3 regions of the Xanthomonas sp. NCPPB 3200 genome follow, and region 1 is predicted to be linked to each of the others. Evidence: predicted binding sites of a transcription regulator. Region 1 holds the regulator's gene; each other region holds the start of a gene.

Evidence for each region. Region 1 encodes FliA, which starts transcription of late flagellar genes. Its sites were predicted from a motif close to TAAAGTTTNNCNNNCNNNGGCCGATAA; they were not measured.
Region 2: the regulator FliA is predicted to act here: its motif matches at 6,141-6,167, upstream of AC06DU_RS15545 (methyl-accepting chemotaxis protein).
Region 3: the regulator FliA is predicted to act here: its motif matches at 5,195-5,221, upstream of AC06DU_RS02130 (GGDEF domain-containing protein).

What each region holds. Positions count from the first base shown of each region.
Region 1 covers NZ_CM150785.1:2,280,336-2,290,018, reverse strand. Annotated here, with positions in the region: gene flhB (flagellar biosynthesis protein FlhB) at 124-1,254, shown strand; gene flhA (flagellar biosynthesis protein FlhA) at 1,272-3,344, shown strand; gene flhF (flagellar biosynthesis protein FlhF) at 4,452-6,134, shown strand; gene AC06DU_RS09965 (MinD/ParA family protein) at 6,121-7,005, shown strand; gene AC06DU_RS09960 (RNA polymerase sigma factor FliA) at 7,002-7,769, shown strand; gene cheY (chemotaxis response regulator CheY) at 7,805-8,197, shown strand; gene AC06DU_RS09950 (protein phosphatase CheZ) at 8,197-8,823, shown strand; gene AC06DU_RS09945 (chemotaxis protein CheA) at 8,826-9,683, shown strand, end outside.
Region 2 covers NZ_CM150785.1:3,583,356-3,593,038, forward strand. Annotated here, with positions in the region: gene AC06DU_RS15525 (glycoside hydrolase family 15 protein) at 1-1,277, shown strand, start outside; gene otsA (alpha,alpha-trehalose-phosphate synthase (UDP-forming)) at 1,274-2,641, shown strand; gene AC06DU_RS15535 (glucose/quinate/shikimate family membrane-bound PQQ-dependent dehydrogenase) at 3,251-5,689, shown strand; gene AC06DU_RS15540 (hypothetical protein) at 5,710-6,063, shown strand; gene AC06DU_RS15545 (methyl-accepting chemotaxis protein) at 6,234-8,102, shown strand; gene AC06DU_RS15550 (thiol-disulfide oxidoreductase DCC family protein) at 8,356-8,781, opposite strand; gene AC06DU_RS15555 (DUF4166 domain-containing protein) at 8,852-9,376, opposite strand; gene pgeF (peptidoglycan editing factor PgeF) at 9,379-9,683, opposite strand, start outside.
Region 3 covers NZ_CM150785.1:496,435-506,117, reverse strand. Annotated here, with positions in the region: gene treZ (malto-oligosyltrehalose trehalohydrolase) at 1-958, opposite strand, end outside; gene AC06DU_RS02140 (1,4-alpha-glucan branching enzyme) at 961-3,192, opposite strand; gene glgA (glycogen synthase GlgA) at 3,189-4,772, opposite strand; gene AC06DU_RS02130 (GGDEF domain-containing protein) at 5,259-6,878, shown strand; gene AC06DU_RS02125 (DUF808 domain-containing protein) at 7,033-7,974, opposite strand; gene AC06DU_RS02120 (ABC1 kinase family protein) at 8,213-9,683, shown strand, end outside.

The DNA of each region.
Region 1 (9,683 bases):
AGCCACTTTTTCAGGCCGGCCCCCTCTCGGCCAGCTCTCCCCCGACCCCGACTCCCCACCCCCGGCCTCACCGACTGGAACGCCACTTGCATGACACAGGGCTGACCAGTCACCGGCACCTCCATGTCCGAGTCCGAAGACGGCGGCGAACGCACAGAGCTTCCCACCGAAAAACGCCTGCGCGAAGCCCGCGAGCAGGGCAACATCCCGCAATCGCGCGAGTTGTCCACCGCCGCGGTGTTCGGTGCCGGCGTGTTCGCGCTGATGGCCCTGGCCCGCGGCATCGGCGATGGCGCCAGCGTCTGGATGAAGACCGCGCTCAGCCCGGACCCGAAGATGCGTGAAAACCCGATGGCGCTGTTCGGCCATTTCGGCGACCTGCTGCTGCAGCTGCTGTGGGTGATGCTGCCACTGATCGGCATCTGCCTGGCCGCCGGCCTGGCCGGCCCGCTGTTGATGAGCGGGCTGCGCTTTTCCGGCAAGGCGATCATGCCCGACCTCAACAAGCTCAACCCGATGAACGGGATCAAGCGCATGTGGGGCAGCAACAGCCTGGCCGAGCTGATCAAGTCGGTGCTGCGGCTGCTGTTCGTCGGCCTGGCCGCCAGCCTGTGCATCTCCAAGGGCCTGCACGGCCTGCGCTCGCTGGTGAACCAGCCGCTGGAACAGGCGGTAGGCAACGGCCTGGACTTCACCAAGAGCCTGCTGTTCTACACCGCCGGCGCGCTGGTGCTGCTGGCCGCCATCGACGCGCCCTACCAGAAGTGGAACTGGCTGCGGAAGCTGAAGATGACCCGCGAAGAGATCAAGCGCGAGATGAAGGAAAGCGAGGGCAGCCCGGAGGTCAAGGGCCGCATCCGCCAGATGCAGATGCAGATGTCGCAGCGCCAGATGATGGAAGCGGTGCCCAAGGCCGACGTGGTGCTGATGAATCCGACCCACTACGCGGTGGCGCTCAAGTACGAGGGCGGCAAGATGCGCGCCCCGATCGTGGTGGCCAAGGGCGTGGACGAAATGGCCTTCCGCATCCGCGAAGCCTGCGAACAGCACCGCGTGGCGATCGTCACCGCCCCGCCTTTGGCACGCGCCTTGTATAGAGAAGCGCAAATCGGCAAGGAAATTCCCGTGAGACTCTATTCGGTCGTGGCCCAGGTGCTGTCCTACGTCTACCAGCTGCGTGGCTGGAACGGCGGCCCGATGCCGGAATTGCCGTCGCTGGACGTGGATGAGTTTGGCAAGGGAGCCAGCGCATGAGCGCCCAACCCGCCCCGATGAATGCCCGGCGCATCATGGAGTTGCTGCGCAACGGCCTGGGCGCGCCGCTGGCGCTGATGGCCATGCTGGCCATGCTGATGGTGCCGCTGGCCGCGCCGGTGTTGGATGCGCTGTTCACCTTCAACATCGCCATCTCGCTGATGGTGCTGCTGGCGGTGGTGTACGTGCAGCGCCCGCTGGAATTCACCATTTTCCCGATCGTGCTGCTGATGACCACGATGCTGCGGCTGGCGCTGAACGTCGCCTCCAGCCGCGTGATCCTGATCAACGGCCAGGACGGCCATGCCGCAGCCGGCAAGGTGATCGAGGCGTTCGGCCAGTTCGTGATCGGCGGCAACTACGCCGTGGGTATCGTGGTGTTCGCGATCCTGACCATCATCAACTTCGTGGTCATCACCAAGGGTGCCGGACGCGTGTCGGAAGTGACCGCGCGCTTCATCCTGGACGCCATGCCCGGCAAGCAGATGGCCATCGACGCCGACCTCAACGCCGGTTTGCTGACGCGCGAGGAAGCCAAGGCCCGCCGCGAGGAAGTCCGCGAGGAAGCCGACTTCTACGGTGCGATGGACGGTGCCAACAAGTTCATCCGCGGCGACGCCATCGCCGCCATCCTGATCCTGTTCATCAACCTGGTCGGCGGCATGGCGGTGGGCATGTTCCAGCACGGCATGAGCTTTGTGGATGCCGCCTCCACCTACACCCTGCTGTCGATCGGCGACGGTTTGGTGGCGCAGCTGCCAGCCCTTCTGGTGTCGTCCTCGGTCGCCTTGCTGGTGACCCGCGCCTCGCGCGCGCAGGACATGCGCGGCGCCATGATCAGCCAGGTGTTCGGCCAGCACCGCGCCCTCGCGGTGGCTGCGGCCATCCTGGGCCTGGTCGGCCTGGTGCCGGGCATGCCCAACGTCGCGTTTTTGACGCTGGGCCTGATCCTGGGCGTGATCGCCTGGAAAATGTACAAGCGCAGCCTGGTCAACCCGCCGACCGGCGACCCGGCCACCGATCCCAAGGCCGCCGCCGCGGCCACTGCCGCCCAGGCCAGCTCGGAGCTGAGCTGGGACGAGCTGCGCCCGATCGACCCGCTGGGCCTGGAAGTGGGCTACCGGCTGATTCCGCTGGTGGACAAGAACCAGGGCGGCGAACTGATGGCGCGCATCAAGGGCGTGCGCCGCAAACTCACCCAGGACATCGGCTTCCTGGTGCCGCCGGTGCATATCCGCGACAACCTGGAACTGTCGGCCAACGCCTACCGGTTGCTGGTGCACGGAGTGCCGGTGGCCACTGCGGAAATCTATCCCGATCGCGAACTGGCGCTGGACCCGGGCGGTGCGCTCGGCCAGCTCGACGGCATTCCCGGCAAGGACCCGGCGTTCGGCCTGGACGCCACCTGGATCCAGCCGCACCAACGCGCCTATGCCGAATCGATGGGCTACACGGTGGTCGACCCGGCCACCGTGGTCGCCACCCATCTATCGCACCTGATCCGCGAACACGCCCCGGAACTGCTCGGCCACGAGGAAGTGCAGCAGTTGCTGGCGACCCTGGCCAAGACCGCGCCGAAGATGGTCGAAGACCTCACCCCGAAGGCGCTGCCGTTGTCGGTGGTGGTGCGCGTGCTGCAGAACCTGCTGATCGAGCGCATCCCGGTGCGCCAGCTGCGCAAGATCGTCGAAGCGCTGGTCGAACACGCCCCGCACAGCCAGGACCCGACCACCCTCACCGCCGCGGTACGCACCTCGCTGGGCCGCTTCATCGTGCAGGAAATCGCCGGCATGTCGGCCGAGCTGCCGGTCTACACCCTGGCCCCGCAGCTGGAGCGCGTGCTGCAGGAATCCACCCACGGCAACGGCGTGGCGCTGGAGCCCGGCCTGGCCGAGCGGCTGCACCAGAGCCTGGCCGACTGCGTCGGCAAGCAGGAAGCCCGCAACGAACCGGCGGTCGTGCTGGTGCCCGGCCAGGTCCGCGCCGCCCTGGCCCGCCTGGTCCGCCACAGCGTCCCGTCCCTGTCGGTGCTGGCCTACAGCGAAGTGCCCGAAGACAAGCGCCTGAAGCTGGTCGGCACGATCAGCTGAGACCGGCCGCCGGCCAACGCACCCTGTGGGGCGCACCCGGGCGCGACAGGCGTTACCGGCACACCCCGTCGCGCCCGGGTGCGCTCCTACGACAGGTCAGGCAATCCGGGAACACACCGCAGACGCCGATACCACCGTAGGAGCGCACCCGGGCGCGACAGGCTTTACCGGCACACCCGTCGCGCCCGGGTGCGCTCCTACGACAGGCCAGGCAATCCGACAACGCACCGCAGACGCCGACCCCACCGTAGGAGCGCACCTGGGCGCGACAGGCGTTACCGGCACCGCCCGTCGCGCCCGGGTGCGCTCCTACGACAGGCCAGGTAATCCGACAACACATCGCGGACGCCGACACCACGGTAGGAGCGCACCTGGGCGCGACAGGCGTTACCGGCACAGCCCGTCGCGCCCAGGTGCGCTCCTACGACAGGCCAGGCAACCCGGGAACACACCGCAGACGCCGACACCACCGTAGGAGCGCACCTGGGCGCGACAGGTTTTACCGGCACGGCCCGTCGCGCCCGGGTGCGCTCCTACGACAGGCCAGGCAATCCGACAACACACCGCAGACGCCGACACCACCGTAGGAGCGCACCTGGGCGCGACAGATTTTACCGGCACGGCCCGTCGCGCCCGGGTGCGCTCCTACGAACCTACCCACCACGCCGACCAGCACCCGGCGTCGGAAAGCCGCCACTGGTCCGGATCTCCAATCGATTGCACGGCGCTGCCCGTTTCCAGACGTCCCAAGCGCCTCAGACTGGACCTCCGACCCGCCAGCGCATCCGCCCGCACGACGACGCCAGCGCATCGCCGCCCTGGAAAAAAGTCAATCACGCCATTGACTTAAAGCGCTCGGACCCGGCCGCACGCACAGCCCCGCACCGTCCCGATACACCAGCTCCCCGCGCCGGAACCCCGGCACCCCGTTTTGGCACGCCGCGTGCATTAGCTCTGCCGAGACCGCAGCCAGCGCCACCGCTGCGGGGCGAGAGCAGCACTTGGAACAACCGAACGGGACAGGCAACTCATGACGCTGGCAACACACCCACATTCATCGCGCACCCGTCCGGCGTCCGGCGGGTCCCGTTCCTGGAGGCACTTCGCATGAAAATCAAACGCTTCGTTGCCCCGGACATGCGCACCGCATTCCGCATGGTGCGTGAAGAACACGGCCCGGACGCAGTGATCCTGTCCAATCGCCGCACCGCCGAAGGCATCGAGATCGTCGCTGCCAGCAACTACGACGAAGAACTCGTGCAGCGCGCCCTGGAAACCGCGCGCTCCGAGACGCCGGCCGTTGCCGCCGCGCCGATCCCGTCGGCAGCTGCCCCGCAGGCACCGGCCCCGCAAGTCGCCACCGCACCGGTTCACGCACCGCTGAAGCCGGCCGCCGATGCCGGCACGAGCCAGCGCCAGCGCGTTGCCAGCGCCGCCGAAGACATGATCGCCGCGATGGCGCTGCGCCAGCCGGTCAACGTGCCGCGCCAGCCGCAGGTGCCCGCACCGGTGCGTAGCGCCGCCGCCCCCTCGCCCGCCGCCCAGGCCCTGGCGCACGCCGTCGCGGTGACCGCCGCGCCGCGCCAGGAACACGCGCTGTCGGCCGTGCCGGAACAGCTGTTCGCCGATTTCCTGACCACCGCGCCGGTGCAGCGCGCCGCCGTGCAGGCTGCCCCGGTGCAGGCCCCGACCCCGATCATGGCTGCCGCCGCTGCCCCCGTGCAGGCCGGCTACGACCAGGACGAGGACGCGCTGGACGACGACACCGACTTCGACCTGGACGCGCTGCCGCAGATCCTGCCGCCGGCCGCGTTGCCGCCGCTGGTGGTTGCCCCGCCGGCGCTGGCCGCGGTGCCGGTCGCCGCCGCCCCGGCGCCGCAGAACGATGAAGAACTCAAGCAGTTGCGTGGCGAGCTGGCGCTGATGCGGCAGATGATCGAGCGCGAAATGAATCGCCTGACCGACGAGCGCCTGCGTGGCTCGCCGGTGCGCGCGCAGGCCCTGGAGCTGATGGACGACTACGGCTTCGACGCCGGCCTGATCCGCGACGTGGCACTGCAGATCCCGGCCGATACCGAATTGCACCGTGGCCGCGGGCTGATGCTGGGCCTGCTGTCCAAGCGCCTGCCGGTGGCCCCGGTCGACCCGCTGGAACGCGGCGGCGTGATCGCCCTGGTCGGCCCGACCGGCGCCGGCAAGACCACCACCATCGCCAAGCTCGCCCAGCGCTTCGCCGCCCAGCACGCCCCGCGCGACGTGGCCCTGGTCACCACCGACACCCAGCGCGTCGGCGGCCGCGAGCAGCTGCACAGCTACGGCCGTCAGCTCGGCATCGCCGTGCACGAGGCCGACAGCGCCGAAAGCCTGCTGGAACTGCTCGAGCGCCTGCGCGACTACAAGCTGGTGCTGATCGACACCGCCGGCATGGGCCAGCGCGACCGCGCCCTGGCCGCCCAGCTGAACTGGCTGCGCGCCGCGCACCAGGTCACCTCGCTGCTGGTGCTGCCTGCCAACGCGCACTTTTCCGACCTCGACGAGGTCGTGCGCCGCTTCGCCCACGCCAAGCCCCAGGGCGTGGTGCTGACCAAACTTGACGAGACCGGCCGCTTCGGTAGTGCGCTGTCGGTCGTCGTCGATCACCAAATGCCCATCACCTGGGTGACTGACGGACAGCGGGTCCCCGACGACCTGCACCGCGCCAATGCCGCCAGTCTCGTTCTTCGCCTTGAAGATTTGCGGCGCGCTGCCGATAAGCCCTGTACTCCGGAGCACAACCATGCAGTCGCGTGAATACGCCAAGCTGACCAACGCCTTCCCCCTGTCGGCGACCCGTCCCGAGCCCCTGGGCCCGGTGCGCACCATTGCCGTGACCGGTGGCAAGGGCGGCGTGGGTAAAACCAACATCTCCGCCAACCTGGCGGTGGCGCTGGCCGACATGGGCAAGCGCACCCTGCTGCTGGACGCCGACCTGGGCCTGGCCAACCTGGACGTGGTGCTGGGCCTGTCGCCCAAGTACACCCTGGCCGACCTGATCGCCGGCCGCTGCACGCTGGATGAAGTGATCATCGAAGGCCCCGGCGGCGTGCTGGTGGTCCCGGCCGCTTCCGGCCGCCGCCACATGGCCGAACTGGCCCCGGCCCAGCACATCGGCCTGGTCAACGTGTTCTCCGAGCTGGAGCGCGACCTGGACGTGATGGTCATCGACACCGCCGCCGGCATCACCGACAGCGTGCTGACCTTCTGCCAGGCCGCCCAGGACACCGTGGTGGTGGTCTGCGACGAGCCGGCCTCGATCACCGACGCCTACGCGCTGATCAAGGTGCTCTCGCGCGAACGCGGCGTAGACCGCCTGCAGATCATCGCCAACATGGTGCGCGACCCCAACGAAGGCCGCCTGCTGTACGACAAGCTGTCGCGGGTCTGCGAAAAGTTTCTCGGCGACGTGTCGCTGAACTACCTCGGCCACGTGCCGCAGGACGACTGGTTGCGCCTGTCGGTGCAGCGCCAGCAGCCGGTCATCAAGGCCTACCCCGCCAGTCCGTCGGCGCAGGCCATTGCAGAAATCGCTCGCCGTACCTCGCGCTGGCAGGCCCCCACCGTGCCGCGCGGCAATGTCGAGTTCTTCGTCGAACGCATCATCCAACGGGGAGTGGCCGCATGAGCACCGCTACCGCAACCACGGCCAGCGCGCAGTACCGCGCCGTGCAGCGCAACAACGCCAACGACATCGTCACCCAGCACGCCGACCTGGTGCGCCGTATCGCCCACCATCTGGCCGCGCGCCTGCCGGCGAGCGTGGAAGTGGACGATCTGATCCAGGCCGGCATGATCGGCCTGATCGAAGCCTCGCGCAGTTACGACTCCGAACAGGGCGCCTCGTTCGAGACCTATGCCTCGATCCGCATCCGCGGCTCGATGATCGACGAAATCCGGCGGGGTGACTGGGTGCCGCGCTCGGTGCACCGCCGCGCACGCGACGCTGCCGCCGCCGTGCGCAAGATCGAACAGCACACCGGCCGCGCCGCCGCCGCCACCGAAGTGGCCGCCGCGATGGAGATGCCGCTGCCCGACTACCTGCGTCTGATGGAAGATGCCGCCCGCGGCCAGGTGCTGAGCCTGGAGTCGCGGATCGAGGATCACGGCGAGCTGGACACCACCGCCAAGGGCGGCCCCAATCCGCAGCAGATGATGGAGCGTGGCGAATTCGGCCGCGAGCTGGGCAAGGCCATCGGCCAGTTGCCCGAGCGCGAGCAGCTGGTGCTGTCGCTGTACTACGAACAGGAATTGAACCTGAAAGAAATCGGCGCCGTGCTCGGTGTCAGCGAATCGCGCGTCTGCCAGATCCATGGCCAGGCGGTGGTGCGTCTGCGCGGCCGCCTCAAGGTCTTCGAACTGGCCGATGCCGGTGTCGAAATTGACGAATGATTTTTTCGCGCATTTTTTAGTGTTAGGAGCTTGATGTGAACAAGAACATGCGGATTTTGATCGTGGACGACTTCTCGACGATGCGACGTATCGTCAAGAATCTGTTGGGCGATCTGGGCTTCACCAATACCGCAGAGGCCGAAGACGGCAACAGCGCATTGGCGGCGTTGCGGGCCGGCCCGTTCGATTTCGTGGTCACCGACTGGAACATGCCCGGCATGACCGGCATCGACCTGCTGCGCAACATCCGCGCCGACGCCAAGCTCAAGCACCTGCCGGTGATGATGGTGACCGCCGAAGCCAAGCGCGAGCAGATCATCGAAGCGGCCCAGTGCGGCGTGAACGGCTACATCATCAAGCCGTTCACCGCACAGACGCTGGAAGAGAAGCTGGGCAAGGTGTTCGAACGTCTGGCGGCGACCGCCTGATGAACGCCACCGTGGAAGCCGATGCCGAACGTGCCGCCCTGATCGAGCGCCTGCAGCACGCGCTCGATGCACTGGAAAGCGGTGACCAGGTCGCCTGGCGGCGCGAGGTGGACCACCTCGCCGCGCTGCGCACGCGCCCGATGATGCAGAGCCTGAGCCGGCTCGCGCGCGAACTCGGGCAGGCGCTGGGCGAGTTGCCCACCGTGCCCGAGGAAGCAGGCGAACTGGACGATGCCTGCTCGCGCCTGGACCACGTGGTGGAAATGACCGAGAAAGCCAGCCATCGCACGCTGGACCTGGTCGAGGAATGCCGCGAGCTGGCCAACCAGCTGCGCGACGGTGGCCTGAACCAGGACCAGGGCGCGCTGATGGACAAGATGCGCCATAACCTGACCGAGCTGTCACTGGCGCAGAGCTACCAGGACCTGAGCGGCCAGATCATCCGTCGCGTGGCCGGCATCGTGCGGCGCGTGCACGAGGGCTTCGGTGCACTCGGCCTGCCGCCGAAGAATCCCGAGCCGAAGAAAGACGACGGCGGTCTTGCCGGTCCTGCAGTCAAGGGCCTGGACCGTCACGCGGTGTCGCAGGACGACGCCGACGACCTGCTGTCCGGATTGGGGCTGTAACCATGAGTGCTGTTCCAGACGATATTGCTGCCGATTTCATTGTCGAGGCCCAGGAGATCCTGGATCGCCTCGGCGAACAGCTGGTGTCGCTGGAACAGGCACCGGACGAAGCCGACCAGCTCAACGCGGTGTTCCGCGGCTTCCACACGCTCAAGGGCGGCGCCGGCTTCCTGGCGATCAAGCCGATGGTGGAGCTCTGCCACGCCGCCGAGGAAACCCTGGGCATGGCGCGCTCCGGCCAGGCGGTGTTGCAGGCGCATCACTTCGATGCCGCGCAGCAGTCGCTGGATTATCTGCAGGCCATGCTGGATGCGATGGGCTCGGGCGAAACCGTGCCGCATGCACCGGCCTCGCTGATTGCGCAGTTCGACGCCAAGAGCGGCCCGCCGGCGGTCAAGGCCGCGCCCAAGGCCGCTGCCGCTGCACCTGCACCTGCACACGATGACGCACACGGCGCTGCTGCGCCGGGCGCCAAGGCCGCGCCCAAGGCGGCGGCCAAGGCGGCCGACGCCGAGCAGACCGTGCGCGTGGACACCAAGCGCCTGGACGCCATCGTCAACCTGATCGGCGAACTGGTGCTGTCGCGCAACCGCCTCAAGACCCTGCGTACCCGCCTGCGCGACGAAGAACTCGACCGCGCGGTCAGCACCCTGGACATCGCCACCGCGCGCCTGCAGACCGCGGTGATGCGCACCCGCATGCAACCGGTGAGCAAGGTGTTCGCGCGCTTCCCCAAGGTGGCCCGCGATGTCGCGCGCACGCTGTCCAAGGAAGTGGAACTGGAACTGATCGGCGCCGAGACGGAACTGGATCGCAACCTGGTCGAAGCCCTGGCCGACCCGCTGGTGCACCTGGTGCGC
Region 2 (9,683 bases), 1.3 Mb from region 1:
TGCCGTTCGTGCTCAGCCACCCGGTCAACCTGGTGCTGGGCGTGGACGAATCGCTGACCCGCTCGCTCACCGGCTATGTGCAGGAGGCGCAGGAACGCACCGAAGAATACTGGCGCGAATGGGTGCGCTACCTGTCGATTCCGCTCGACTGGCAGGAAGCGGTGATCCGCAGCGCAATCACGCTCAAGCTGTGCCAGTACGAAGACAGCGGCGCCATCATCGCGGCGATGACCACCTCGATCCCGGAAGCACCGAATACCCCGCGCAACTGGGATTACCGCTATTGCTGGCTGCGCGATGCCGCATTCGTGGTGCGTGCGCTGAATCGCCTGGGCGCCACCCGCACGATGGAGCAGTTCATCGGCTACATCTTCAACATCGCCACCGCCGACGGCACCATGCAGCCGCTGTATGGCATCGGTTTCGAATCCCAGCTAGAAGAGCACGAAGTCGAAACGATGGACGGCTACCGCGGCATGGGCCCGGTACGCCGCGGCAACCTGGCCTGGATCCAGCAGCAGCACGATGTCTACGGCAGCGTGGTGCTGGCGTCCACCCAGCTGTTCTTCGACCTGCGCCTGAAGGACCAGGGCGATGCGGACACCTTCCGCCGCCTGGAGCCGCTGGGCGAGCGCGCCTTCGCGCTGCACAACGTGCCCGATGCCGGCCTGTGGGAATTCCGCGGCCGCGCCGAAGTGCATACCTACACCGCTGCGATGTGCTGGGCTGCCTGCGATCGCCTCTCCAAGATCGCCGACCGGCTGGTGCTGCCCGAGCGCAGCGTGTACTGGCGCGAGCGCGCCGACACGATTCGTGAACGCGTGCTGGGCGAGGCCTGGAGCGAAGAGCGCGGCCATTTCACCGATACGCTGGGCGGTCATCGCCTGGACGCATCGCTGTTGCTGCTGGCCGATATCGGCATCGTCGCCAACGACGACAGCCGCTTCGTGCGCACGGTCGAAGCGGTTGGCCGCGTGCTCAAGCATGGCGATGCGCTATATCGCTACATCGCACCGGATGACTTCGGTGAGCCGGAAACCAGCTTCACCATCTGCACGTTCTGGTACATCGACGCGCTGGCCGCGATCGGCCGCAATGAGGAGGCGCGTGAATTGTTCGAGCGCATCCTCTCGCGCCGCAATCACCTCGGCTTGCTGTCGGAGGATCTATCGTTTGAAGACGGCGAAGCCTGGGGGAATTTCCCCCAGACCTATTCGCATGTGGGCTTGATCATCGCAGCGATGCGCTTGTCGCGGAGCTGGCAGGAGGCGTCATGAGTCGTTTGGTGGTGGTATCCAACCGCGTTGCAGTGCCCGGCGAAAACCGCGCCGGCGGGCTGGCGGTTGGTCTGTTGGCTGCACTCAAGGAGCGCGGCGGTGTGTGGTTCGGCTGGAGCGGCAAGACCGTCCGCGGCGACAGCGGCGGCATGCACGAACAGACCGAGGGCGACATCAAGTTCGTCACCATGGACCTCAACAAGCGCGACATCGATTCGTACTACAACGGGTTCGCCAATCGCACGCTGTGGCCGCTGCTGCACTTCCGCCTGGACCTGGTCGATTACGACCGCGCCACCCGCGAAGGCTATATGCGCGTCAACCGGCTATTCGCCGAAAAGCTGGCGCCGTTGTTGAAGGACAGCGACACGCTGTGGATCCACGATTACCACATGATTCCGCTGGGCGCGATGCTGCGCGAGCTGGGTGTGGGCTGCAAGATGGGCTTCTTCCTGCACGTGCCGATGCCCTCGGCCGACCTGATGCAGGCAATGCCCGATCACGCGCGCTTGTTTAGCACGTTCTATGCGTATGACCTGGTCGGCTTCCAGACCCAGCGCGATGCCGAGCGCTTCAAGGCCTATGTGCGTCTGTTCGGCGGTGGCCGCATTCTTGAAGGCGACATCGTCGAAGGCCCCGGCGGGCGTCGCTTCAGTGCCGCGGCGTTCCCGATCGGGATCGATACCGACCTGATCGCCAACCAGGCCAAGGCCTCGGTCGGCAAGCAGGCCGTGCGCGACCTGCGCGAAAGCCTGCGCGGCCGGCAACTGGCGATCGGCGTGGACCGGCTGGATTATTCCAAGGGCCTGCCGGAACGCTTCCAGGGTTTCGAACGCTATCTGGAGCGTTATCCGGACCAATCCGGCAGCCTGACCTATCTACAGATCGCGCCGGTATCGCGTGGCGACGTCAACGAGTACCGCCAGTTGCGCGGGCAGCTGGAACAGATCGCCGGCCACATCAACGGTGGACATGCCGAGCCGGATTGGACGCCGCTGCGCTACGTCAATCAGAACTTCAGCCATGCAACGTTGACCGGTTTTTATCGCGCGGCCTCGGTTGGCCTGGTCACGCCACTGCGCGATGGCATGAACCTGGTCGCCAAGGAATTCGTCGCGGCGCAGGATCCGCAGAATCCGGGCGTCTTGGTGCTGTCGTTGCTGGCCGGTGCAGCGGACGAAATGAAAGAGGCACTGCTGGTCAATCCGCACGATCTGGACGGCGTGGCCGACGCGATCGCCACTGCGGCAAGCATGCCGCTGGCAACCCGCATCGAACGCTGGAGCGCGATGATGGATCATCTGCGCAAGAACAACATCAATCACTGGCGCCAGCGCTACCTGCAGGCGCTTGCAGATATCTGACTCCGGTGTCCGCAACGCAGGCTGCCAGCACCACGCTATCAGCACAGACGCGCTGCGCACCGGCAGCGCCCCCCTTTTCCCCTCGGGAGAAGGGGGCCGAAGGGCGGATGAGGGTACGCGTGTACGTACAAGTGGAAATGTCCGAAGCGTAAAGTCCAGCTTCTACAAATCCCAACTCCCGAATGCCGAATCCCCGCCTCACCGCTTGAGTCAATAACTCAATAGAACTACTGCAGGATCCTGCATTTGTCGCGGCGCACGAATGCACCAAACACCGACTGACGCCTGCACCAATCTCCAGCCATATCGAATTTGAGCAATTTCAGCGCCTCAGCCGCATGGCCTGGAACGTTGGTTCTCATTCCGTCACGGACACAAGCGTCATTGCGGTCTAAAATATCTGCATGAGTAGCGCTGAGGACCCTGGGAGGGGCTGCGCGTTCATATCCGGACGTTCTGCTTTAGGACGTTTTTGTTGGATCCAAGGCCGCCCTTTGCCAGCCTGTGATCTTGCTCCCTCCACGACTCGCCACCGCCTGCCGGTGCCTGGGTCCTTCCTGACATCTCAAAATGACTGATCAATCCTCAAAACGTGGACTAGGCACCTGGTTGCTGGTGGTCTATGCCGTGGTGATCGCCGTGCTCGGTGCGGTGCTTGCCTACGAGGGCGGCCGCCTGGTCGCCGTCGGTGGCTCCTGGTATTACCTGCTGGCGGGCATCGGCCTGTTCCTGGCCGGCGTGTTGCTGGCACTGGGCAAGCGTGCCGGCCTGTGGCTGTTTGGCGCCACGCTGGCGGCCACCATCGCCTGGGCGCTGTGGGAAGTGGGCCTGGATGGCTGGGGCCTGGTCCCGCGTCTGGCCTGGATGTCGGTGCTGGGGCTGGTGCTGCTGCCGTTCTGGGGCGTGGCCCGCCGCCGTATGCAGCCGCTGTCGGGGCTTGGCTATGTGCTGGTGACCGGCGTGCTGCCGATTCTGGGCGCAACGCTGATCCTGTGGCCACTGCTGGTGCCGCGCAATGTCGAACTGGCCGATGCCTCCAAGCTGCCGGCCGAGAATGCGACGCCGTTCAGCCGCGCCAACGTGCCCAGCCCGGACGGTAACGTCGCGGCCAATCACGATGCCAGCAACTGGACCTCGTACGCCGGCTCCAACCTGTCCAACCACTACACCCCCGGTGCGCAGATCACCCCGGAGAACGCCAAGAACCTGAAGGTGGCCTGGGAGTTCCATACCGGCGATCTGAAGCCGGCCGGCTCCAAGCTGGGCTACGCTTTCCAGAACACCCCGCTCAAGGTCGGCGAGCTGCTCTACATCTGCACCCCGACCCAGAAGGTGATCGCGGTGGAAGCAGCCAACGGCAAGGAGCGCTGGCGCTTCGACCCGCAGACCAATCCGAAGGCGATGGCCGGCGTTGCCGCCACCACCTGCCGCGGCGTGTCGTACTACCAGGCGCCGCAAGGCACCGCCGAGTGCCCGACGCGGATCTTCTGGCCGATGGTCGATGGCCGCCTCGGCGCGCTGGACGCGCAGACCGGCAAGCTGTGCACCAGCTTCGGCAACAACGGCTTTGTCGATCTCAACGCCGGCACCGGCAACACCAAGCCGGGCTTCGTCGGCCCGACCTCGCCGCCGGTGGTGATGCGCGGCGTGGTGATCCAGCCCACCGGCCAGGTGCGTGACGGCCAGGAAGGCGATGCGCCGTCGGGCGTGGTGCGTGGCTTCGATGCGCTCACCGGCCAGCTGCGCTGGGCCTGGGACCTGGGCAACCCGGCGATCACCGCCGAGCCACCGGCCGGGCAGACCTATACCCGTTCCACCCCGAACGTGTGGTCGCTGATGGCCGCCGACGACGAACTGGGCCTGGTCTATCTGCCGACCGGCAATGCCTCGGGCGATTTCTTCGGCAAGGGCCGCACCCCGCAGGATGAGGAATACACCGCCTCGCTGGTTGCCGTGGATGCGGCCACCGGCAAGGAGCGTTGGCACTTCCGCACCGTCAACCACGACCTGTGGGATTACGACATCGGCCCGCAGCCGAACCTGGTCGACTGGCCGGTCGCCGGCGGTGGCACCCGTCCTGCGGTGATCCAGGCCACCAAGTCCGGTCAGGTGTTCGTGCTGGACCGCGCCACCGGTGCGCCGCTCATGCCGGTCAAGCAGATCGCCGTGCCGCAGGGCACCGATCATGGCGACTGGACCGCGGCCACCCAGCCGATCTCGCCGGGCATGCCCAATACCGTGGGCGCACCGAGCCGCGAGTACGAAACCATCGTCGAATCCGACGCCTGGGGCATGACCCCGTTCGACCAGCTGGCCTGCCGCATCCAGTTCAAGCAGCTGCGCTACGAAGGCATGTTCACCCCGCCGACCCTGCAGGGCTCGCTGGCCTTTACCGGCAATCACGGCGGCATCAACTGGGGCGGCGTCTCGGTCGATCTGCAGCGCGGCATCATGGTGATGAACAGCAATCGCCTGCCCTACACCCTGCAGGTCTACACCCGCGAAAAGATGAATGAGCTGGGCGTGGTGTCGGTGTTCGACGGCAAGAGCAAGACGCCCGGCTACATGGCGCAGAAGGGCCTGGCCTACGGCGCCCGCAAGGAGCCGTGGATGTCGCCGCTCAACACGCCGTGCGTGGCACCGCCGTGGGGCTACATCTCCGGCGTGGACCTGCGCACCCAGCAGGTGCTCTGGCGGCGTCCGCTGGGCACCGGTTACGACCAGGGTCCGATGGGCATCCCGTCCAAGACCAAGTTCGAGATCGGCACGCCCAACAACAGCGGCTCGCTGGCCACCGCCGGCGGCGTGACCTTCATCGGCGCGACCCTGGACGACTTCATGCGCGGCTTCGACACCCGCACCGGCAAGCAGGTCTGGGAGACCCGCGTGCCGGCCGGCCCGCAGGCCGCCCCGCTGAGCTACACCATCGACGGCAAGCAGTACATCGTGGCCGCCGTGGGTGGACACGACCGCATGGAAACCAAGTCGGGCGACAGCGTGATCGCCTGGGCGCTGCCGGATGACGCGGGCGCCAAGCCGGCGAAGTAAGCCGGTGTAACGTCAGCTAGTTGGGCATCGATAGACCGGTCATCGTGAGATGGCCGGTTTTTTTTTGGGAATCGGGATTCGGGATTCGGGAATGGGAGAAGCGCTTTTCTGTCGTCTTTCAGGGCTGGGCTGGATTGATGGCGCGCCCGATTCCCCAATCCCCACTCCCGATTCCCCGCGCTTCGATGCGTGTTCGTCGCGTTGCACCGATGGCGCCGCTGGCCAGTCTTGGTGGCGCGCATGCGATCGGACTGCGTGGCATCGAGGTCTACGAAGTGTTTACGGAGCCCGCTGATATTTCACGTGAAATTTACAATTGCAAGACCGGCATCCGGCTGCAAATCACGGTTCCGCAGCACATCGGGCGGCACTGAAACCGCTTCCAAATCAACTACATCGGTGTTTTCGGGGGGCTGATCGGCAGATTCCGACGAACGGTGATTTCACGCCGTCATGATTCGGGCTCGGCCGCCGATACCCCATAGCAGCCCATGCAGCGCAGGACGCCGCTCCCCACACCGAATCACTCAGTTGGACTCAGCCTATGTCGCCCTCACCCGATGCCACCGCCGTCTCCCGCCCGCCTTCCGGCCGGAACCTTGCGCGTGCCAGCACGGCCGCATGGCTGCCTGCCGCTGCACAGATCGGGCTGCTGGGCTTGCTGACGCTCTACGCCGCCACGCTGCTGCCCGGCGGTGTCTGGACCGGCTTGGGCCGCTTGCTGCCGGCGCTGCTGGTACTGGGGGCGGCAAGTGCCGGGCTGTGGTGGTGGGCACGCCGTCGCGGTGTGGCGCAACTGCAACAGGCGATCGGCACGGTGACCGCCATCGGTGACGGGCGCTTTCAGCGCCTGGATCTGCGCACCGCCTCCGGCGAACTCGCGCCGTTGCTGCACGCCCTGCAGGCGACCCAGGACAAGCTGGCCATCCGCCTCGATGTGATGGAACAGGGGCTGCGCCACGGCCAGTTCGTGATCAAGGCGCTGGACGATCTGGACACCATGATCCGCATCGCCGACGACGACGGCCAGGTGCTGTTCGCCAACCGCAAACTGCTGGCGATGCTCAAGCTGATCGAGCCGGATGTGCAGAGCTTCCGCCCCAGCTTCCATGCCGAAGGCTTCGTCGGCGGCAGCATCGGCGACATCTATCCCGACAGCCAGGCCGCGATCGACCGCATGCGTGCGCTGACCGCCTCCAAGGCGGTGCGCGCGCCGTTCTTCGGCCGCCAGATCGACTTCGTCTACAGCCCGATCATCGCCGCCGACGGCACCAAGCTCGGCACCATCGCGCAGTGGATGGACGTCACCGCGCAGGTCAACGCCGAGCAGGCGCTGATCCAGATTATCGATGCCGCCGCGGCCGGCGATTTCAGCCGGCGCATGCAGATCGACGGCATGGACGGCGTGCTGCTGTCGCTGGCGCAGGGCATCAACCGCATCTACGACTCGGTGGAAACCCACCTGGCCGCCTTGGCGCGGGTGATCGGTGCACTGGCCGAAGGCGACCTCACCCAACGCGTGGAGGGCGATGCGCACGGCATCTTCGCGCGTCTGCGCGACGACACCAACCAGACCGTGACCCGGCTGACCGAGATCATCGGCGACATCCAGATCGCATCGGACACGATCCGCCGCGCGGCGGTGGAAATCGCCGCCGGAAACGCCGACCTGTCCGAGCGCACCGAGCAGCAGGCCGCCAATCTGGAAGAAACCGCCAGCTCCATGGAAGAACTCACCTCCACCGTGAAGCAGAACGCCGACAGCGCGCTGCAGGCCAACCGGCTGGTAGTGGGCACCGGCGAAGTCGCGCACAACGGCGGCCAGGTGATGGACGATGTGGTGTCCACCATGGGCCAGATCAGCACCGCCTCGCGCAAGATCGGCGAGATCATCGGCGTCATCGACGGCATCGCCTTCCAGACCAATATCCTGGCGCTCAACGCCGCGGTGGAAGCCGCACGCGCCGGCGAACAGGGCCGCGGCTTTGCGGTGGTCGCCTCGGAAGTGCGCGCGCTGGCGCGGCGCTCGGCCGATGCGGCAAAGGAGATCAAGACGCTGATCGCCGACTCCACCGACAAGGTCGAACTGGGCTCGGGCCTGGTGCACCGCGCCGGCGCGACCATGCGCGAGATCGTCGGCTCGGTCAAACACGTCACCGACATCATGAGCGAGATCACCGCCGCCAGCGCCGAGCAATCCAGCGGCATCGAACAAGTCAACCGCACCGTCGCGCAACTGGACGAAGTCACCCAACGCAACGCCGCGCTGGTGGAAGAAGCCACCGCCGCCGCGCGCAGCCTGGAAGAACAGGCCGTGGAACTGGCCGATGCGGTGTCGATCTTCCGCCTGCAGCCTGCGCACAGCGGCAACCCGAAAGCAGCGCCCGCAAGCTTCAAAAACGCAGCCGCGTAAGCCGCCGTCACGGAATCACCGTAGGAGCGCACCAGGGCGCGACGAAGCCTTCCCGGTAACGCCGCATCGCGCCCAGGTGCGCTCCTACACAAAGCAGGCATGCCTGTCCGCCACCAAAGATCCAGCACACGCGGACGAACAACACTCCGTATCGACAAGCCATCATAGAAATCAACGCGCAGTCGTAGGAGCGCACCCGGGCGCGACGAAGCTTTCCCGGTAACGCCGCATCGCGCCCAGGTGCGCTCCTACGCTAGTCGAGAAACCGCTCGCGCTGCTCTGGGCTCGGCAGCATGCAATGCTCGCTGCGACCGAACCAGCGGTAGCGATGGCGTGCGATCAGGCGATAGCCGATGTCGCGCGCGCGACGCGGCACCACGCGCAACACCGTGGCCAGCCGCCAGAAGCCGCCCAACCCGGCCAGCACCCGCACGATCGCGTCGCTGTCGGTCCACGCACCGCGGTCATCCACCAGCAGAAACGACAACGGGTCGTCCGGATCCAGCCCATGCTGCTGCAACAGCGCACGTCCGGCCTGGCCCTGCATTGCGGCAAAGCGATAATGCCCGCGTCGATCATGACGCAGCAGGAACCTGACCCAGCCATTGCACAGCAGGCACACGCCATCGAACACGATGGTCGCGGGCACAGCACCTGGCTGACGGCCGGGCGGCTCCACGCGCGACGGCTTCGAGTGAGCAGGCTCCAACCGAGACGACTCCAGCTGAGACACGTCAACGAGCGGTGGATCAACGCGGTTCAAGCCAGCCCTCGTAGCGAATGAACGGGCCGACCAGCGGCAAGTGCACGTCGACCAGGAATCCGTAACGCCCGGCGTCGGCATGCTCGCGGCAACGCACCTGCTCGAACCAGCGCGCAGGCAACCGGATCCAGCCCAATGCCCACACCCGCGTGGCCTGCCAGTACAGCGACTGCGCGTCGGCGCGCAGCGCGAATTCAAACCGCACCGCGCCCAGATGTTCGCGCAGGCGCGTGCCCTCGCGCCACAGGCGCGAATGCATCGGCAGGCCGCCAAACCGCCGATGCCAGCGCTCGCCCGCCGCGTCTGCAAGAAACTCCACTTCGACCTCCACCTCGCCACTGCGCGGCAAGCGGCTCAACAGCGCCAGTAACGGGACCAGCGCATGCGTGCCGCGTTGAATCCTTGCCCGGCCGGCGAAGGTCTGCCGCTGCTGCACCGAATGCAGCGCGCGCACCGGCGCAGGCAGCTGCGCGAACGCGTCCTGCCCCAACACCTGCGCAAACAACGGCATGCTCAGGGCGCGATCCATGCCAGCGTGGCCATGCGTCCGCTGCGGCGGTCGCGACGATGCGAGAAGAAACGTTGCGGCTCGGAAATGGTGCACAGCCTGCCGCCATGGATCGCGCTGGCCGGCACACCTGCATGCTGCAGGCGCTGACGCGCCAACGCATACAAGTCCACCCGCCAATGCCCCGGGCGGGTCGCGACAAACGCGCGTTGCGCCTGCGCATCGTGCGCGACGAAGGCGTTGAACACGTCTTCACCGATTTCATAGGCCTGCGGCCCCGCTGCCGGCCCCAACCATGCCAACACCTGCT
Region 3 (9,683 bases), 1.8 Mb from region 1:
GCACGTGCAGGGCGTTGTGGAAATCGTCGTCCCACTGCGCGGTGTAGCCGCGTTGCAGCTGCGACGCCTGGTTGGCCTCGTTTTCCAGCACCAGATGCACATGGCGGCCGGCCGGCAGGCTGGCCTGCACGGTCTGCCGCAAGGTATCCAGGAAGGCGTTCGGGGTGATCGCATGCACCGCATCCAGGCGCAGGCCGTCGAAGCCGTATTCGTGCAGCCACATCAGCGCATTGTCGAGAAAGTAACGCTGCACCTGCGGCTTGCGGAAATCGATCGCCGCGCCCCATGGGGTGGGCTTGTCCTCGTTGAAGAACGGGGCGGCATAGCTGTGCAGATAATTGCCGTCCGGGCCGAAGTGGTTATAGACCACGTCCAGCAACACCATCAGGCCGTGTCCGTGCGCGGCGTCGATCAGCGCCTTCAATTGGTCCGGCGTGCCATAGGCTTCTACCGGTGCATACGGCAGCACGCCGTCGTAGCCCCAGTTGTGCGCGCCCGGAAATGCGCTCAGCGGCATCAGCTCGATCGCGGTGATGCCCATCGCCGCCAGCTGCGGCAGTTGCGCCTGCACACCGGCATAGCCGCCGCAGGTGCCGACGTGCAGTTCGTAGATCACCGCCTCGCCCCACGGCCGTCCCTGCCACTGGCTGTTCTGCCAGGCGTAGCCATCGCTGCGCTGCACGGCGCTGGGGCCGTGCACGCCCTCGGGCTGCCAGCGCGAGGCCGGATCCGGCACCGGTTCGCCGCCATCGACGCTGTAGCGATAGCGCGCATCCGCCGCGCATTCGATCACCGCGCTGAAGAAGCCATCCTGCGCGGCCTGCAACGCGATGCGCGCGCCGTCGTCGAAGACCACTTCCACGCTTTTGGCATCCGGTGCCCAGAGCGCGAAGCGCACCTGTCCCTCACCCGCTGGCCATGCACCCCATGCCGGCGTGGTGTCGTTGCGCTCGTTCATTCTTATTTCTCCGCTTGCAGATAGATTGTGGCCAGCGGCGGTAGGGTCAGGCGCAGGCGTTGTGCGTGCCCGTGCATGCCCATCGGCTCGGTCGCCAGGCGACCGCTGTTGCCGAGGTTGCTGCCACCGTAATGGGCACTGTCGGTGTTGAGGATTTCGCGCCAGCCGCCGGCACGCGGCACGCCAACGCGATAGTCGTGGTGCGGTTGCGGGGTGAGGTTGCTCACCGCCAGCAAGGGTGCGCCGCCATCGGGATCGTGGCGGATGAATGCCAGTACGCTGTTGCGCGCATCGTCGGCCACGCTCCAGTCGAAGCCGTCGGCACGATGCGTGCTGCGGTACAACGCCGGCACCCGTCGCAATGCGGCATTGAGATCGCCGACCAGTTGCTGCACGCCGCGATGCGCGGCGCCATCGAGCAGATGCCAATCCAGCGATTGATCGTGATTCCAGTCGTTCCACTGGCCGAATTCGGCGCCCATGAACAGCAGCTTGTCGCCTGGATGCGCCCACATCAGCGCCAGGTAGGCGCGCAGGTTGGCAAAGCGCCGCCAGTCGTCGCCGGGCATCTGCCCGAGCAGGCCGCCACTGCCGTGTACCACTTCGTCGTGCGAGAGCGGCAGCACAAAACGCTCGGAGAACGCGTACACCAGGCCGAAGGTGAGCTGGCTATGGTGCTGCGCGCGCTCGGCCGGGTCGCGCTGCATGTAGCTCAGCGTGTCGTGCATCCAGCCCATGTTCCATTTGTGGGTGAAGCCCAATCCGCCCTCGCTGATCGGCGCGGTCACGCCCGGCCAGGCGGTGGACTCTTCGGCGATGCTCAGCACACCGGGAAAGCGCGTGGCGATCTCGCTGTTGAGCTGGCGCAGGAAGGCGACCGCTTCCAGATTCTCGCGGCCGCCATGCGCGTTGGGCACCCACTCGCCTTCGGCACGGCCATAGTCGCGGTACAGCATCGAGGCCACCGCATCCACGCGCAGGCCGTCGAGGTGGTAGTGGTCGATCCACTCCAGCGCGCTGCCGAGCAGGTAGGCGGTCACTTCGGGCCGGCCGTAGTTGTAGATCAGCGTGTTCCAGTCGCGATGCATGCCTTCGCGCGGGTCGGCATGCTCGTACACCGCGGCGCCGTCGAACTGCGCCAGGCCGTGTGCATCATCGGGAAAGTGCGCGCTGACCCAGTCCAGGATCACGCCGATACCGGCGCGATGACAGGCATCGACGAACTGGGCAAAGCCATCCGGGCTGCCGTGGCGCGCAGTCGGTGCATACAGCCCCAGCGGTTGATAGCCCCAGGAGCCGCCGAACGGATGTTCGGTGATCGGCAGCAACTCGATATGGGTGAAGCCGAGCTGCTGCACATAGGGGATCAGTTGTGCGGCCAGTCCTGGCCAGTCCAGCGGCTGGTTGTGCCCATCGCGCCGCCAGGACGCGGCATGCACCTCATAGATCGACAGCGGCGCCGGCGCGGCATTGGCATCGCGCGCGGCCATCCAGGCGGCGTCGGTCCAGGCAAACGCTGCCGCGCCTGGCACCACCGAGGCGGTGGCCGGCGGCAATTCGCTCTGGCGCGCCACCGGGTCGGCCTTGAGCAACACGCGGCCATCGGCAGCGGTGATGGCGTACTTGTAACGCGTGCCGGCTTCCACACGCGGCAGGAACAGCTCCCAGAACCCGCCGATGCGCGGGCGCATCGGGTGCCGGCGCACGTCCCAGCCATTGAAATCGCCTACCACCGCCACGCGTTGCGCATGCGGCGCCCACACCGCAAAGCGCACCCCGGGCACGTCGTCGCAGTGCAGGTGCTGGGCACCCAGGGCACGGCGCAACGCCTGGCCATCGCCGGCAGCGATCTGCAGCAGGGTGGATTCGTCCAGCGTGGCGGCAAAGGCGTAAGGGTCTTCGATCTCCTGCACCACGTCCGGCCACACGATGCGCAGCCGATACGGGCCTTCGACCGCCAGCGTGCCCTCGAACACGCCATCGACCGGGCCGGCCTGCATGCGCGCCAGCAACTTGCCACGCGGATCGATCAAGCCCATGGCCTCGGCACCGGGCGCCAGCACGCGCACCAGCCGGCGGCCGTCCGCCTGGGAATGCGGGCCCAATACCGCGAATGCATCGGCAGGCAGGCCATCGGCCAGCGCCTGCACGCTCTGCACCAGATCCGCCATCCCATCCATGGTCACCGCCGTCGCTTCCGTCTCCTGCCCCTGCACGCCCAGCCGTTCGCTCATGACACCGTCGCAAGCGCGGGAGCGGTTGCGGCGGTGCGTTCGTACAGCGAGAGGTATTTCTTGCCCGCCACATCCCAACCACTGGGACGCAGCATCGCCGCGCGGCGCATCGCCGACAGCAGGCTGGGCAGGCGGAAGGTGCGGAATGCGCGCTCCAGGCAGCGGCGCAACGCTTCCACGCTGGCGTGCTGGAACAAAAAGCCGGTGACGCCGTCATCCACCGTGTCGATCAGGCCACCGGTGGCGTGCGCGATCGGCAGGCAGCCAAAACGCTGCGCATACATCTGGCTCAAGCCGCACGGCTCGAAGCGCGATGGCATCAGCAGGAAGTCGGCACCGGCGAACATGCGCCGCGCCAAGCCTTCCTCGAAACCGATGAAGGCACCGACCTGGCCCGGATAGCGCCGGGTCAGCTCGGCGACCTGTTGCTCGATCTCCGGCTCGCCGCCGCCGATCACCGCGATCTGGCCGCCGGCCGCCACGATCTGCGGGGCGACCTCGCAGATCAGGTCCAGGCCCTTCTGGTGCACCAGCCGCGACACCACCGCAAACAGCGGGCCGGTGCTCTCGCGCAGCCCGAAGGCCTTGCGCACCTGCGCGGCGTTGGCCTGACGGCCCTGCCACTGATTGACGCTGAAGTGCGTGTCCAGATATTCGTCGGTACGCGGGTCCCAGCTGGCGTCGATGCCGTTGACGATGCCGGTCAGCGCGCCCTTGGCGGCGCGGCCGGCCAGCAGGCGGTCCAGGCCACAGCCCTGCGCCGGACCGGTGATCTGCTGGGCATAGCTGACACTGACCGTATTGACGTGGTCGGCATGCACGATGCCGCCGCGCAGGAACGACATCTGCCCGTAGAACTCCAGCTCGGCCACACGCTCGGCCGGGATGCCCAGCGCAGCGGCCATCGAATACGGCACCAGGCCCTGGTAGGCCAGGTTGTGGATGGTCAACAGGCACGGCGTGCTGCCGCCGGACCAGCGCACATAGGCGGCCGCCAGCGCGCACGGCCAGTCGTTGAGGTGCAGCAGGCGCGGCTTCCAGCCCAGCCCGGCATGGCCGGCGGCGATCTGCGCGGCGGCATGCGACAGAGTGGCAAAGCGGATCGCGTTGTCTTCGAACTCCGAGCCGCTGGTGCTCACATAGGGCGAGCCGTCGCGTTCGAACAATTCCTTGGACAGCAGGATGTAGATCGGCAGCCCGTCCGATTGCACGATGCGGCCGATGTCGCAGGCCGGCAGTGCGGCATGCGCCAGCACCCGGCCGACGATCTCCACCTTGCCCGCCCGCGCCAGCACCGCCCGGTAGCCGGGGATCAGCACACGGACGTCGTAGCGATGGCGCAGCGCGCGTGGCAGCGCCGCAGCCACATCGCCCAGACCGCCCGCCTTGATGAAGTCCGCCATCTCCGACACCACGAACAAGGCGCCGCGGGTATCGGCCGGCGACACCGGCAGGCGCTCGTGATGGCGAATGAAGCGGCCACGCGCATCACGCGGCCGCCCGCTCTTCTTCAGAGTCGGGAGCATCGTGCTGCGCTCTAAGCGTGCGGTAGTAGCGTGAAGCGGCATCATGGCAACCATCTAAACGTCCGTCGTAAAGTGGGTGGAGACGGAAAAACAGCGAAGCGACAACCATCATCTGCCGATTCAGCCAGACGACCTGCTACGAATGAGGAGCGGGGCCAACGCGCGTACTCCACGTTGTCCTTGGGACGAATCTACACCCCGGGCAAATAAAATATGCGTGAATACGTGCTGACTTTTCTGCGACATCTACATTCCCTTGCGCATGGTTGCGTAGCTCTAAAGGCATAAGCGGCGCATTACAGTGCGATGACATCCCTGCCGTGGTGCGCGGTTGTTGAAACGCACCGAAAGCGGGCAACGACGGCGGCGCCCGCCATCACCCGCATGACTTGTTCAGCCGCGCACGCAGGACCGCTGTCGTCTACTGCCTGGCATCGGGGCTGCCTGCCGGAACTGCGCAGACCTGCCCAGACCGCTTAAGCGCGACGCCCGCGCGCCGATAACCCGCAATGGCACCACGACTTTCCGAGACCCCGGCGCATGGCAGACCAGCCTGAACTCCCAAGCCGCCCACGTGGCGGGCTGCGCCGCCTGTTGCCCTGGGGCGGCGCGGACAGCGCGCGCCCGGCCGCCGCCCTGCCCAGCGTGATCGGCGGCGGGCACGGCCTGGCCGCGCATCAGCTGGTGCCGGCCAAGAACAAGTCCGGCGCGCACGACCCGGCGGCCGCCACCGCCCTATTGATGCGCCTGTTCTCGCATGCCGCCCATCCGGAGGCCTTGCTGCTGGCCTTCGCCGAAGGCATCACCAGCCTGCATGGCGAACTCGGCGACATGGGCGTGCGCCTGAGCGCAGCCTATGCGGCCGGCGACTGGCCCGGCTACGGCCGCACCCTGCGGCAACTGATCGACAAGTACATCCGCACCATCGATACCGGCGACTCGCTGGCCGAAGGGCGCACCGAAGCCGAACAACTGCGCGACCTGCTGCGGCACGCGCTGGGCAATGCCCTGGCCACGCTGCTGCAACGCAGCCCGGAACTGGCCGAGGAAGCGCAGACCCTGGCATCGGCACTGCGCCACTGGCGCCCCGGCCATGAGCTGATCACGCTGGAACAGCGCCTGCGCGAACTGAGTCACCAGATCGGCCTGCGTGCCGAAGATGCCAGCGAGCAGCAGAACCTGCTGCTCGGCCTGTTCGACCTGCTGTTGGAGAACGTCGGCGAACTGCTCGACGATCGCAGCTGGCTGCAGGGCCAGATCTCGGTGGTGCGGCAGTTGATCTCCGGGCCGCTGGATGTCAGCTCGATCGAACAGGCACGCGGCACCTTGCGCGAGGTCATCTACAAGCAGGGCCTGCTCAAGCAAGGCATTGCCGACTCCAAGACCGCGATGCGCGAGATGATGGTGTCCTTCGTCGACCGGCTCGACGGCATGGCCACCAGCACCGGCGAGTACCACGATCGCGTTGCCGGCTATTCGCAGGCGATCGGCGACGCTCGCAGCATTCCCGACCTTAACCGGCTGTTGCAGGACGTGCTACAGGACACTGCCGGGGTGCAGGCGCAGGCGCTGGCCGCACGCGACGAGCTGCTGGCCGCACGCCGCCAGGTCGAGGACGCCGAGCAGCGCATCGCCTCGCTCGAACAGGAACTCAAGGACGTGGCCGGGCTGGTGCGCGAAGACCAGCTGACCGGCGCGCTGAACCGCCGTGGCTTCGAGGAACTGTTCCAGCGCGAGGCCGCACGCACCCAGCGCGGCGGGCAGCCGTTGTGCGTGGCGATGCTGGATCTGGACGACTTCCGCCGCCTCAACGAGACCCACGGCCACGCCGGTGGCGACGCCGCGCTGCGCCATACCGTGGACGTGGCCAAGTCGGTGCTGCGCACCACCGACGCCATCGCCCGCTTCGGCGGCGAGGAGTTCGTGCTGCTGTTGCCGGACTCCACCATCTTCGAAGCCAGCGCGGCGGTGATCCGCCTGCAGCGCGCACTGGCCCAGCGCTCGTTGCTGCACGAGGACGTGCGCGTGTTCGTCAGCTTCAGCGGCGGCGTGGCACTGCGCCATCTCGACGAGGCCCAGGACGATGTGATCCGCCGTGCCGACCGCGCCATGTATGACGCCAAGGCGGCCGGCAAGAATCGGGTGATCAGCGCCGACTAGCCGCGAACGCGGCCTGCCGCATCGACCGGTCGGACCGGATCACCGACGCACGACGCAGAGACGCCGCCGATCTTTCGGTTGCCGCCGGGCCCCACTACGACCAACCGCTTCCGTGCGGCGGCCAGGTGCTCCCCTGGCCCGCCGCGGGACGGCGTCAGTGCGCTGCCGGCTTCCCGCGCAGCTTCTGGAACAGCATCACCGCGCCCAGTACGATCGCACCGGCAACCACGCCGACCAGCATGTTGCCCAGTGCATCGACCAGCCAGCCCATGCCGCCGGCCGACTTGGCCAGGTCCTGCACCAGGTGATGCAGCGCCGGGATGTTGTGCACCAGGATGCCGCCGCCGACCAGGAACATCGCCAGCGTGCCGGCCACCGACAGGAACTTCATCAGCCACGGCGCGGCCACCAGGATGCCGCGGCCCAGCGCCGCCAACGCCGCGCCCTTCTTGCTCAGGTACAGGCCCAGGTCGTCCAGCTTGACGATGGCCGCGACCAGACCGTACACACCGATGGTCATCGCCAGGGCGATCGCCACCAGCACCGCGACCTGCTGGCCGAACGACACCCCGGCCACCACGCCCAGCGACAGCACGATGATCTCCGCCGACAGGATGAAGTCGGTGCGGATCGCGCCCTTGACCTTGTCCTTTTCCAGCGCCACCACGTCCACGTTCTGGTCGGCCAGCGCGCGGGTGCGCTCGGCATGCCGCTGCGCTTCCTCGTCCTGGTTGTGCAGGAACTTGTGCGCCAGCTTCTCCACGCCCTCGAAGCACAGGTAGGCACCGCCGATCATCATCAGCGGCATCACCAGCGGCACGTTGTAGCCGCGCCCGCGCAGCCAGGCCTCCAGGGCGCTGATCGCCAGTGCCGCCGGCACCAGGATCACCTTGTTCATCAGCGAGCCCTTGGCCACCGCCCACACCACCGGCAACTCGCGGTCGGCGGTGACGCCGGTGACCTGCTGCGCATTGAGCGCCAGGTCGTCGCCCAGGACGCCGGCGGTCTTCTTGGCCGCGACCTTGGTCAGGATGGAAACGTCGTCCAGCAGCGTGGCGATGTCGTCGAGCAGGGTGAACAGGCTGGCACCGGCCATGCGGGGGTCCTTCGTGAGTGGCGGTGGATTCTCGCCGATCCTGCGCCCGTATGGGGTGATGGCAGGCGGTTGCACGCCGTTGCCGACCGTTGGTGGGCGATCCCGACGCCCGCCGACCGCATGATTCGGCCATGCCCGTCGGCCTCGCCGCACACGACCGCGCCGTAGCCGCTTGTCTGGATTCACCGCCCGACGACCCGCCGCTGGCCACACTCGCGCTCTTGCACGACCGCCGGAGATGGCCTTGAGTCCGAACGACCCGTACCGCACACCGGCCCAGGCCGCGATCCCCGCCGACACCGGCGTGGTGGGCGGCATGAGCCGTCGCACGCAGATCCTGCGCCTGTTGCTGCGGTATCGCGGGTCGGGCGTGTTTGCCGGCATGAACCTGGATCCGGCTGCGATCAACGAGTACGAAGTGCCCGCCGAAGGCACGCCCGACCAGTTCGTCTCCGACCTGGAAGCGCTCGGCCCCACCTTCGTCAAGCTCGGCCAGATGCTGTCCACGCGGCCGGACATCGTGCCGCCGGAGTTCGCCACGGCGCTGGAGCGCATGCAGGAAAACACCAGTTCGGTGCCGGTGGAGCGCATCCGCCAGATCATCGAAGAAGAACTCGGCGTGTCGGTCAACAAGGCGTTCTCGTTTTTCGATCCGGTGCCGCTCGGCTGCGCCTCGCTGGCGCAGGTGCACCGGGCCGCCCTGCGCGACGGCACCCCGGTGGCAGTCAAGGTGCAAAAGCCCGAAGTCGCCGCCCAGGTACGCTCGGATCTGGACGTGCTCAAGAGTTTTGCCACCGCCGCCGACCGCCTGACCGGCATCGGCCGGCGCGTACGCTTTGCCGACTGGCTGGGCGAATTCGGCAAGACCCTGCGCGCCGAGCTCAATTACGAGGACGAGGCCGAGACGCTGGTGCGCTTCGGCAAGCATCTCAAGCCGTTTCCGCTGTTGTGGATCCCGCAACCCGTGTGGGACCTGAGCAGCCGCAAGGTGCTGACCATGCAGCTGGCCGAAGGCGTGCGCGTGGACAAGATCTCCGGCCTGCGCCGCACCGAGCAGCCAATGGACAAACTGGCCGCAGAACTGGTCAAGGGCTACCTGGACCAGATGTTCGTGCATGGCGAGATCCATGCCGACCCGCATCCGGGCAACCTGCGCGTGCTGCAGGACGGGCGCCTGGCGATCTTCGACCTGGGCATGGTCGCGCATGTGCCGCCGCGCCTGCGCGAGCGCTTGCTCAAGCTGCTGTTCGCCGCCGTCGACGGCCGTGGGGAAGAGGTCGCCGAAGAGACCATCGCGCTGAGCACGCGCCTGGAGGATTACGACGAAGACCGCTACCAGCGCGAAACCGGGCAGATGATCGCCCGCTACGCCGCGCACGACACCACCTCCGAGGGCCGCGTGGTGCTGGACTTGGTGCGCATCGCCACCGCCAACGGCTTGCGCACGCCGCCGGAGCTGAGCCTGCTCGGCAAGACCCTGTTGAACCTGGAAGGCGTGTGCCGCACGCTGTCGCCGCACCTGGACACGCGTCGCATCGTCGAGCGCCACCTGCAGCATGTGATGCGCGCACGCCTGAAAAAATCCCTGTCGGCGGCCAATCTGGCCAGCGAGGCGATGGAACTGCAGCATCTGGTGCGCGAAGGACCGCGCCGCATGTCCGAGATCCTGTCGCTGGCGGCGGAAAACCGCCTGCAGATGCGCGTCACCG